DNA from 3 places in the Sulfurovum lithotrophicum genome. Region 3 is predicted to be linked to each of the others. Evidence: riboswitches for the same ligand, from Rfam matches in the RefSeq annotation. Region 3 holds a riboswitch; each other region holds the start of a gene.

What was found. A riboswitch is a leader RNA that binds a small molecule or an ion and turns the genes downstream of it on or off. The one in region 3 is predicted to bind cyclic di-GMP.
Region 1: linked by a shared signal. The riboswitch ahead of YH65_RS01520 (hypothetical protein) and the one ahead of YH65_RS02975 (PAS domain-containing protein) in region 3 are both predicted to bind cyclic di-GMP.
Region 2: linked by a shared signal. The riboswitch ahead of YH65_RS11170 (DUF1800 family protein) and the one ahead of YH65_RS02975 (PAS domain-containing protein) in region 3 are both predicted to bind cyclic di-GMP.

What each region holds. Positions count from the first base shown of each region.
Region 1 is NZ_CP011308.1:308,763-312,047, forward strand. It holds gene YH65_RS01515 (DUF1501 domain-containing protein) at 1-464, opposite strand, end outside; gene YH65_RS01520 (hypothetical protein) at 474-2,057, opposite strand; cyclic di-GMP riboswitch class I at 2,174-2,248, opposite strand; gene YH65_RS01525 (DUF3450 domain-containing protein) at 2,431-2,661, shown strand; gene YH65_RS01530 (hypothetical protein) at 2,731-2,952, shown strand; gene YH65_RS01535 (GGDEF domain-containing protein) at 3,023-3,285, opposite strand, start outside.
Region 2 is NZ_CP011308.1:395,450-398,734, reverse strand. It holds gene YH65_RS11170 (DUF1800 family protein) at 1-1,822, opposite strand, end outside; cyclic di-GMP riboswitch class I at 2,060-2,137, opposite strand; gene YH65_RS01945 (DNA polymerase III subunit gamma/tau) at 2,386-3,285, shown strand, end outside.
Region 3 is NZ_CP011308.1:624,236-627,520, forward strand. It holds gene lpxD (UDP-3-O-(3-hydroxymyristoyl)glucosamine N-acyltransferase) at 1-851, shown strand, start outside; gene YH65_RS02970 (hypothetical protein) at 905-1,135, shown strand; gene YH65_RS02975 (PAS domain-containing protein) at 1,163-1,612, opposite strand; cyclic di-GMP riboswitch class I at 1,672-1,746, opposite strand; gene metH (methionine synthase) at 1,882-3,285, shown strand, end outside.

The sequences.
Region 1 (3,285 bases), 320 kb from region 3:
GTGACAATACCGGATGTTCCCTGAGTAGCCTGCCCATACTGTGCCTGGGAAGAACATACACCATGGGACCTGGAATCATCAAAGGTTCTGAAACATGTCCTGAAAAGGTTCATATCTCCATTTGCCAGAAGTTTCTCGATGCTGTCACCTCCTGCTTCCAGCCAGCAGTTGTTTTGTGTAGGTGTCATGGAGGGGAGAGGATAGGGATTCTGGCTTGCACTGTTTATCTCGTCCAGGTTTGTGAGGTTCCCTGCAAATTCTGCAGCACCCCCTGTAAGATAAACAATAATGGTCTGGGCATTGTTGTCGTTGTAGATATTCGGATCGAACTGGATCTGATCGTAGTCCAGAGCGGCAGCAGACAAAGTACTGGGGAATACAGAAGAAAGGCCTAAAGCACCAAGACCTTTCATAAAGGTTCGTCGGTCGATATGTTCTTCTGGACGTTGAATGTTCTTTTTCATGATATTCTCCTATGAATTTGTTATGAATTGATATGTTTCGCCAAGTCTGGAAATATAATCAAGGATAAGATCGGCGATATATCCCCGCATCTTTGCATCCAGGTCAGGATTGTCGCTTCCTGTTAATACCAGCCTGCCATAGCTGTTGAACAGATCGGGATCATATTTGTCTGGATCTACAAGGTCTTTGAACATTTGAAGCTCATTGGCCGTAGCATCCCTTCCGATTGTGGAAATGAAAAGAGAATGCACCATATATTCGGCTACCTCTACATTGGTTGTAAGCGTATCTGGAATAACAGCAAATATCTCTTTCAAGCCCCATCCGTCGGCAATCGATACAAAAGAGGAGTTCTTTTCAAATTTGGTCATTAGGTTATCCCTTAAACTTTTGTGCATCCAGGCAAAAGAATAAGTATTGAGGGGTGCACTGACTGCTCTTCCCAGCTTGTATGCCATAGATGCCTGATTCATCTTATCCAAAGCATCGTAGAGGGTGAAAAAAGAAGAACTATGTGGATGCCAGTCCACTGTTTTGGCTATAGGGAGAAAGAGTTCCTCAAAGGAGCGTATTCTGTTGGAATTCAATAAATACTCCCTGGAATAGATGATCTCTTTCAGGAGGTCTGTCCATGCTGTTGGATTGCTCATAACGAGTTGGGAAACGATATCGTCTTTTTGTGTATCCGTATAAGTTGAAAAATAGATATTCACCAATCTTCTGGTCACAGTGGGCAAAAAGTCAGGTTGAAGGACAAGGCTGCTGTAAAAATCTGTTCCGCTGGTAACCGTGGTACCTTCGAACAGGTCAGTGATCGGTTCTGTATTTCCCTTTCCTTCCTCGATGACCAACGTATTGCTGCCTCTATCAAGTTTCCAGTTCTGTAGTGCCTGTGCAGCCAAAGGTACGTGACTGTCATTCATATCGTACAGGTAGATCTCCAGCATTTCACGGCCATTGTCCTCAGGGCTCTTGAACCGTCTCCAATTGGATTGTGATATCATATGTTTAAAAGTGATCCACTGCAAACTGGAACCGGCATTAAGTTCATTTACAAGATTGGAATAGTAGACAGCATAGGCATCGGTTTCTTTGACATTGGGAAGTTCCAGTCCGGGACAATAAAGTATACTCTGGGCCAATACATAGGCGGCCCAATGGTTAAAGTATGTTTTCCCGGGTGTCAAATGAAACAGTCTTGCCAGGATCGGTACTATGACTTGACCGTTTTTGGTGGCACTGTAATACTGGCCAATCAATTCTTCCACGTCACTGACTTCCGCAGCACTGTTCTCCCGATCGAACATGTCATAGGTTTGACTGATAAAAGTACCCGATTGAATACTGGTGTTAATATCATTCATGTCAGTACCATAATACAGAGTGCTGTAAAGCTTGGTGGCCACTTTGTATTTTTTTTCGGTAGAAAGGCTATTGAACTCATCATCTGTTAATCTGGGGAGTGAAAACTCATCATAGGAAAGTGGAGTAGCTTTGATGGTGATACCAAAGCTTGTTCCTCCGGCTTCCATACCTGTAGTAATAAACAGAAGAGATAGCAAAACTATTATTGGTCTGTATAGAGAATACATAATGATCCTTTAAAATATAAAAAATTTAAGGGACAGAAAAGACAGGGGGGGGGAGATTACAAAAAATATGTAAATAAAAAACTCTACTGAGATAGTATTCTCTATTTATTGTCCATATCGGCAACCTGGCAATCTACATGAGACCCATAGCTTTCTGTCCCTACCTCACGATAGGTTTAGCATTTCTAAAACAATAACTTAAATTTAATTGTATTTTATTTTAACTTAAATATTTATTAAATCCAAATTCAGAAAATAGAAAGCAAGTTGGTTTGGTGTTGGAGGAGATGCTGTTTTATACAGGATATTTCCAATTTCTAATTTCCAATTTCTGATTCTTTTGCTATGATAGCGTTTCAGAAAAAATATTATCATGGAGCGAACGATGACAGCCTTACAGAAACTACAGGAAAAGATTACGCAATGGAAAGCAGATTACGAAGCACTCAAAAATGAAAATGAGCAACTCAATGCAGAGCTTGCAAATATGTCTGGTTCCCAAAGTGAAAAAGATACTATAATCGATTCACTGAAAAGGGAATTAGCTGAAAAAGATGCAGAGATCGAAAAAATAATCGCACAAGTTGAGGCGCTGCTGTCATAGTACAGTTGAAAGGTAACAATTAAAAATTGATCTTCTGATTTTTAATTTCTATATCTGAAGGATTTGAATATGAAAAATGTAGGACTTACTGTCTGCGGCAACCGCTATGAAATTAAACTTGAAGATGATTTTGCGGATTTTGTCAACAAGGACCTCTCGGATGCCGGTGTCAACCTGCATACAGACAATAAACCCGATAAGCTTCTCAAAGCCTATCTTCGTCTGGCCAAACAGGCCACTTCCTATGAAGATGAGATAGAACTGCTTATCGAAACGCTGGATGGTCTGTAAAGCATTACCTTTCGTTACTCTCTTTTGGAGAGTAAATACTTTTTGGTGCCGTGCTCTCATAGCTCTTACATCAATTCTTGCTCCGCGTTATAAATGATTCTTCCGTTTCGCTGTTGTCGAACTGTGTTGTTATGAAATCAAATTCAGGTTGCGGATCTACATGGAATTCATAATGTGACAATGCTGTCTTGAGACGTGTTTCAAGATGGAGTGCAGCTTCTCTGTCTGCCATGGGCATGAGTATGGCGAAATGCTCTTCATCGTAACGGCATACTGTATCGCTGTCCCTTGTGGACATACTGATAACATGCGCTATTTTTTGTGCAAGATGTT
Region 2 (3,285 bases), 230 kb from region 3:
GTGCATCTACCCAACCTTCGATACCCATTTGCATTACCTCTTCCATACTCTGTTCCGTAGGCCCAAAGGTTGATTGTATCAGAAGTTTGAATGCATCTTTCCTGGATGCGGAAGTTTCGACAACATTGATATCAAAAGATTTCATACTTGAAGTAGTATCGTTCTCGGCTGAAGCACTGATAACAATATCTGCGGTTTTACCGATATCATTCGATCCTGGTATACCACTGAGTTTGCCAGTTTTCGTATCAAAAATTGCCCATGTCGGTTTATTGACAATACTAAATGTAAGTGAACCGGGACCTGAATAATCTACAAATGGAGCAAAACTGTACTCTTCACCTGCCCTGGCGATCGTTGCAGGCTCACCCACAAGAATGGCAGGATCATAATAAGCTGCATTCCGTACGGTAATACTGAAAGCCGGAAGCGGTGCTTTCCCTCCTTTGCCGTCTTTGGCAATGATAATAATGTCTTCAAAGGTCTGATCGGCAAAAGCTTCCGACGGTGTACCGCTCAGCCTTCCCGTCTCAGTATCGAATGTGGCCCATACCGGTTTGTGCTTTATGGTAAAAGTGATCGTGTCACCATCTGCATCGTTCGCATCCGGCTGGAAAACATAATTGTCGTTAACCAGGACTTCTGCCGGCGGCGTTCCGCTGATGACAGGAGGATTGTTCACTACCGTAATACTGAAAGCCGGAAGCGGTGCTTTCCCTCCTTTGCCGTCTTTGGCAATGATAATAATGTCTTCAAAGGTCTGGTTGGCGAAGGCTTTCGACGGTGTACCGCTCAGCCTTCCCGTCTCGGTATCGAATGTGGCCCATACCGGTTTGTGCTTTATGGTAAAAGTGATCGTGTCACCATCTGCATCGTTCGCATCCGGCTGGAAAACATAATTGTCGTTAACCAGGACTTCTGCCGCTGGCGTTCCGCTGATGACAGGAGGATTGTTCACTACCGTAATACTGAAAGCCGGAAGCGGTGCTTTCCCTCCTTTGCCGTCTTTGGCAATGATAATAATGTCTTCAAAGGTCTGGTTGGCGAAGGCTTTCGACGGTGTACCGCTCAGCCTTCCCGTCTCGGTATCGAATGTGGCCCATACCGGTTTGTGCTTTATGGTAAAAGTGATCGCATCACCATCTGCATCGTTCGCATCCGGCTGGAAAACATAATTGTCGTTAACCAGGACTTCTGCCGCTGGCGTTCCGCTGATGACAGGAGCAGTATTAAGTACCTTGATATAAAAACCATCCGTTTTACTGCCGTTTAACCATCGTGTTTCAAGACCGTCTGTTACACCAATATTGAATGTATATCGTCTCCTGTCGTCTGTTGTGGGGGTACCCGTGAGTTCTCCTGTTTCACTGTTAAATACCGTCCATGCCGGTTGATTGTATATTTTAAAGCGTAAAGGACTTCCGTCCTCATCACTTGCAACAGGTTTAAAACTAAAAGTCTCCCCAGGCAATATTTTATCTTTTTCGGGAGTACCGCTGATCGTTGGCGGCGTATTTACCAGAAGGGTATAACCATCCGTTTTCTCCGGATATAACCATGTTACTGTTTCCCCGTCAAATGCTCCGATATTGATATGACTATAATAGCCGACATCTGATACTGTCGGTGTCCCGCGCAAGATACCCGTATTCTTGTCGAATGTTGCCCATGATGGCATATTTCTGATACGAAAAATCAACGAATCACCGTCTACATCATTCGCTGTTGGCTGAAATTGGTACATTTCTCCGGGTATAACACTTTGAACAGATTCCCCTTCTATAGTCGGAGCTGTCGCAAAAACAATCGAAGTTAGAATCATATAGAAAAAGAGTGATCTGAAAAATATGGGATAATTCCATTTAAGCCTTATGCTTTGATCAATATATAACTCGGGGGAAGGTACTAAACTGAATAATCTTCGAATGGAATAAAGAAATTCCAGCTGTGTATTTATGTAGTTCATTTTAATGTCCTTCTTGTATTTTTTAAGTACAAGGTTTAAGACAATCAGGATGGATAGAATACTATCTAAATTCACAACAGTATGAAAGAGAGTATTGGCAACCCGACTATCTGAATCCTCAGACTCGTGGCTTTCCGTCCCTACCTCACGATAGGTTTGGCACAACAATATTTTTATTACGAGCTCATTATATCATATTTTTAAAAATTATGCAATTTTTTTCATATTCTATTGAAAAGTATCACATTATCGGATTCAAATCCGTATTTGAACCACTCAACCCTGACCTTGCAGGGCATTGTTTTTTTTATCCCTACTGCACCAGCTTTCATAGTACTGCCTCTAATCTTTATTTCTTTGATTATACCAATCAAAAGTAAAAATAGACTACAATATATTACTAAAAATGAGGAGCTCTTTTGTCATTAGCCTTAGCAAGAAAATATCGTCCTGCCACCTTTGATGACCTCATCGGACAGGATTCCGTCTCCCAGACGCTCTCGCTTGCACTTGATGGCAACAGACTCTCTCATGCCTATCTCTTCTCCGGTCTCAGGGGAAGCGGCAAGACCTCCACTGCCCGTATTTTTGCCAAAGCGCTGCTCTGTGAAGAGGGAACCACCTCTCACCCGTGCGGTACCTGTACCCACTGTATCATGGCTGCGGAGAACCGCCATATGGACATCATAGAAATGGATGCTGCCTCCAACAGAGGTATCGACGATATCAAAGACCTCATCGAGCATACCAAATACAAACCCAGCTCTGCACGCTACAAAATCTTCATTATCGATGAAGTCCATATGCTGACCAACCAGGCCTTTAACGCTTTACTTAAGACCCTGGAAGAGCCGCCCGATTTTGTCAAATTCATTCTGGCAACGACCGATCCGCTGAAACTACCTGCGACCATCCTCTCCAGGACACAACACTTCAGGTTCAAGAAGATCCCCCAAAATCTTGTACTCAGTCACCTTGAGCATATCATGAACCTTGAAAAGATTGAGTACGAAAAAGAAGCGCTTGAGATCATTGCCCGTTCGGGTGCGGGGAGTCTGAGAGATTCACTCACCCTCTTAGACCAAGCCATCGTCTACTCCAAGAACTTCGTAGATGTCGGTACGGTCACCGGTATGCTTGGGATCATCGAACCCAGCCTGCTGGAGGAACTGCTTGGCGATATCGTAAAAAAAGACATAACAAAGATACTCGAATTCATCAAACTGGCCTCGGACTACGAAGCGGAGATGATCCTCGATGAACTGACCCTGTATCTCAAGGAGCTTTTGCTGACGGGAAGCGGCCAGCTTAATCCTATG
Region 3 (3,285 bases):
TCAGTTTTTTTAACGATGCAAAGTATGCCTCCCAACTCTCTAAGACCAAAGCAGGTGCTGTATTGATCGATGCCAAGCATGCCAAACTGCTGCCTGAAACGAGTATTGCGTTGATCACGGATGAACCTTACCTGAAACTCGCACTGGCATCCAGGCTCTTCACGCAGAAGATCACGACAAAGGGAGATGTCCCCAAGAGAGGTAAAAATTGCGATATTGATGTACAGGTGCGTTTCGGTAAAAATGTGACCCTGGGTGACAATGTGACCATTCTGGCTGGCTGTTACCTGGGTGACAATGTGACTGTAGGCTCAAACACGCTCCTGCATCCCAATGTAACACTCTACCACGGTACGCAGATTGGGGAGCGGTGCATCATTCACAGCGGTACGGTCATCGGCTCTGACGGATACGGTTTTGCCCATACAAGAACAGGAGAACATGTCAAGATCTATCAGAACGGCAATGCGGTCATCGAAGATGATGTCGAGATCGGTGCGAACTGTACGATCGACAGAGCGGTATTTGGTACGACCTATGTACGAAAAGGCACCAAGATAGACAACCTCATACAGATCGCACACAACTGTGATGTAGGGGAACACTGTCTGTTCGCTTCTCAGGTGGGGCTTTCCGGTTCCTCAACACTGGGCAGGAATGTGGTCATGGGAGGACAGAGTGCCACCACCGGGCATTTGAGTATCGGTGATTTCTCGACACTGGTGGGACGTTGTGTGGCGACGAAGTCACTTGAAGGCGGTAAGACCTATGGCGGTTTCCCGGCGATCGAACATAGAATGTGGCTTCGTCTGCAGGCTAAAATATCCGGATTGATCAAAAAGAAAAAATAGTTAGAGTATTTGTGCTATAATCGTTTCTATAAAATTATTTTTTAGGAGTTTTTATGAGCGGAACAATAACTAAAATAGACGAATTGGTATTGAGCGGCACAAAGGACGGAAAGATCACGATAACAACGATCAGTGAGCCTTACGGTGCAGGAAGTGAAAGTGTGGCAAGCATAGGGATCTCTCTTCAGGCAGGTACCGAAGAACCGGACTGGAAAGTACATATTCCAAAAGAGAATATCGATGCGGTTATCGCCGCACTTCAGGAAGCTAAAAAAACGTTATAAAAATACAGTATTGAAAGTCCGCAATTTTTATTCAGCGGCTTTCATCTCTTTGTACTGGGCAAGTGCTTTGTTCATAGAATCCCGGTCGGGAATCTTACGTCCCGCAATATAACCTACAATATTCCCTTCTTCATCGAATTTCGGTTTGATCCAGACCACGACAAGGTAGTATTTGCCTTCACTTGTCATGTTTTTGACATAGCCTTCCCAGTAGTTTCCTCCTTTGATCGTCTCCCATAAACCTTTGAACGCAGCTTTTGGCATGTCCGGATGTCGATTGATGCTGTGCGGTGAACCGATCAGTTCTTCCTTTGTATATCCTGTCAGCTCTCTGAATTTACGATTGGCATAGGTAATGATACCGGCTGTATCCGTTTCCGTGATCATGACACCGCCGTCGAAAGGAACTTCTTCATCGACGGGATCAGGCTTGACGATCTCTTTATCTGTAATAATGTTTTTGATTGTTCTTCCCATTTTTTTCCTTGTATGACTTTAGAAAAAATAAAACCGGTTTGAAAGGCGTATCAGGGAGGCATGATAACCTGGCAAACTTCATGAGTCCCATGGCTTTCCGTCCCTGTTTTGCAACAGGTTTGGCTTTTTCAATTTATTTTAGATGATTATATCACTGATTTACTTTAATATATTAACAAAGTATTAAAAATGACTTCAATGACTTTAACGATACTTTGCTACAATTGCACTTAAAGATTATGCGTATTATACGCGATAAAAGGAAGCGTGTGTCTGTTACCGAAACAATTAACTCACTATTGGAAAAGCGTATTTTGGTCATAGACGGTGCTATGGGTACGCAGATACAGGATCTTGACGTACCAAAAGAAGCGTGGATCGATCACAGTGGCAAAGAGCAGGAAGGCTGCAACGAACTGCTCAACGATACTGCAGCCGACCTGATCAAACGTATCCATAAACGCTACGCGATGGCGGGTGCTGACCTGATAAAAACCAATACTTTTGGTACCATGCCCTGGGTACTCGATGAATACCAGATGGGTGAGCGTGCCTATGAGCTCTCTAAAAAAGGGGCGGAACTGGTCAAAGAGATCTGTGTGGAGTATGGGACAGAGGTTTCACCGAAATTCGTACTCGGCTCCATCGGCCCGGGAACCAAACTGCCTTCCCTTGGACATATTCATTATGACGAGATGTATGAGGGCTACAAAAAAGTGGCTTTGGGGCTGATCGACGGTGGATGCGACGTATTTTTACTTGAAACATGTCAGGACCCTCTTCAGATCAAAGCAGCACTGCATGCCTGTCAGGATGCCGGTAAAGATCGTGGTGCTGAACTGCCGGTTATGGTTTCTGTGACCATTGAACTGAGCGGCTCCATGCTCATCGGTACGGATGCAGCCACCATTGTGACGATCATGGAGCCGTTTGACATTCTCTCTCTTGGCTTCAACTGTGGAACCGGTCCCGATCAGGTGAAGAAACATCTCAAAACGCTGAGTGAACTGTGCAATATTCCTATCTCCGTACATGCCAATGCAGGCTTGCCGCAAAACCGCGGGGGGTATACCTATTATCCGATGGGACCGGACGAATTCACGCAAAAACAGCTGGAATTTACGGAGTTTGACGGTGTAAGTTTTCTTGGCGGCTGCTGTGGTACGACGCCGCAGCATATACAGGCACTCAAGAAAGCCGTAGAGACCATAATACCAAAGAAATCCACAGGAACCATCGAGCCTTCCATCGCATCGCTTTTCAATACGACAGAACTTTTCCAGAAACCTGCACCTTTGCTCATTGGGGAGCGAAGTAACGCGACGGGATCCAAAGCATTCAGGGAGCTCATTATTGCGAGTGACTATGAAGGTACACTGACCGTGGGCCAGGCACAGGTACGTGACGGGGCACACTGTCTCGATGTGAACGTGGAGTTTGCAGGACGTGATGGTGCGGCGGATATGAAAGAGGTGATGGAGCTCTATAACCAGAAGATACCGCTGCCCCTGATGCCGGATGCTACCCGTGTGAACACAATGGAAGCTGCGCTCAAATGCATTGGCGGAAAACCCATCATCAACTCGGTCAATCTGGAAGATGGAGAAGAGAAGCTCGATGACATCTGTCGTCTTGCTAAAAAGTTCGGTGCCGCACTTGTTTGTCTGACCATC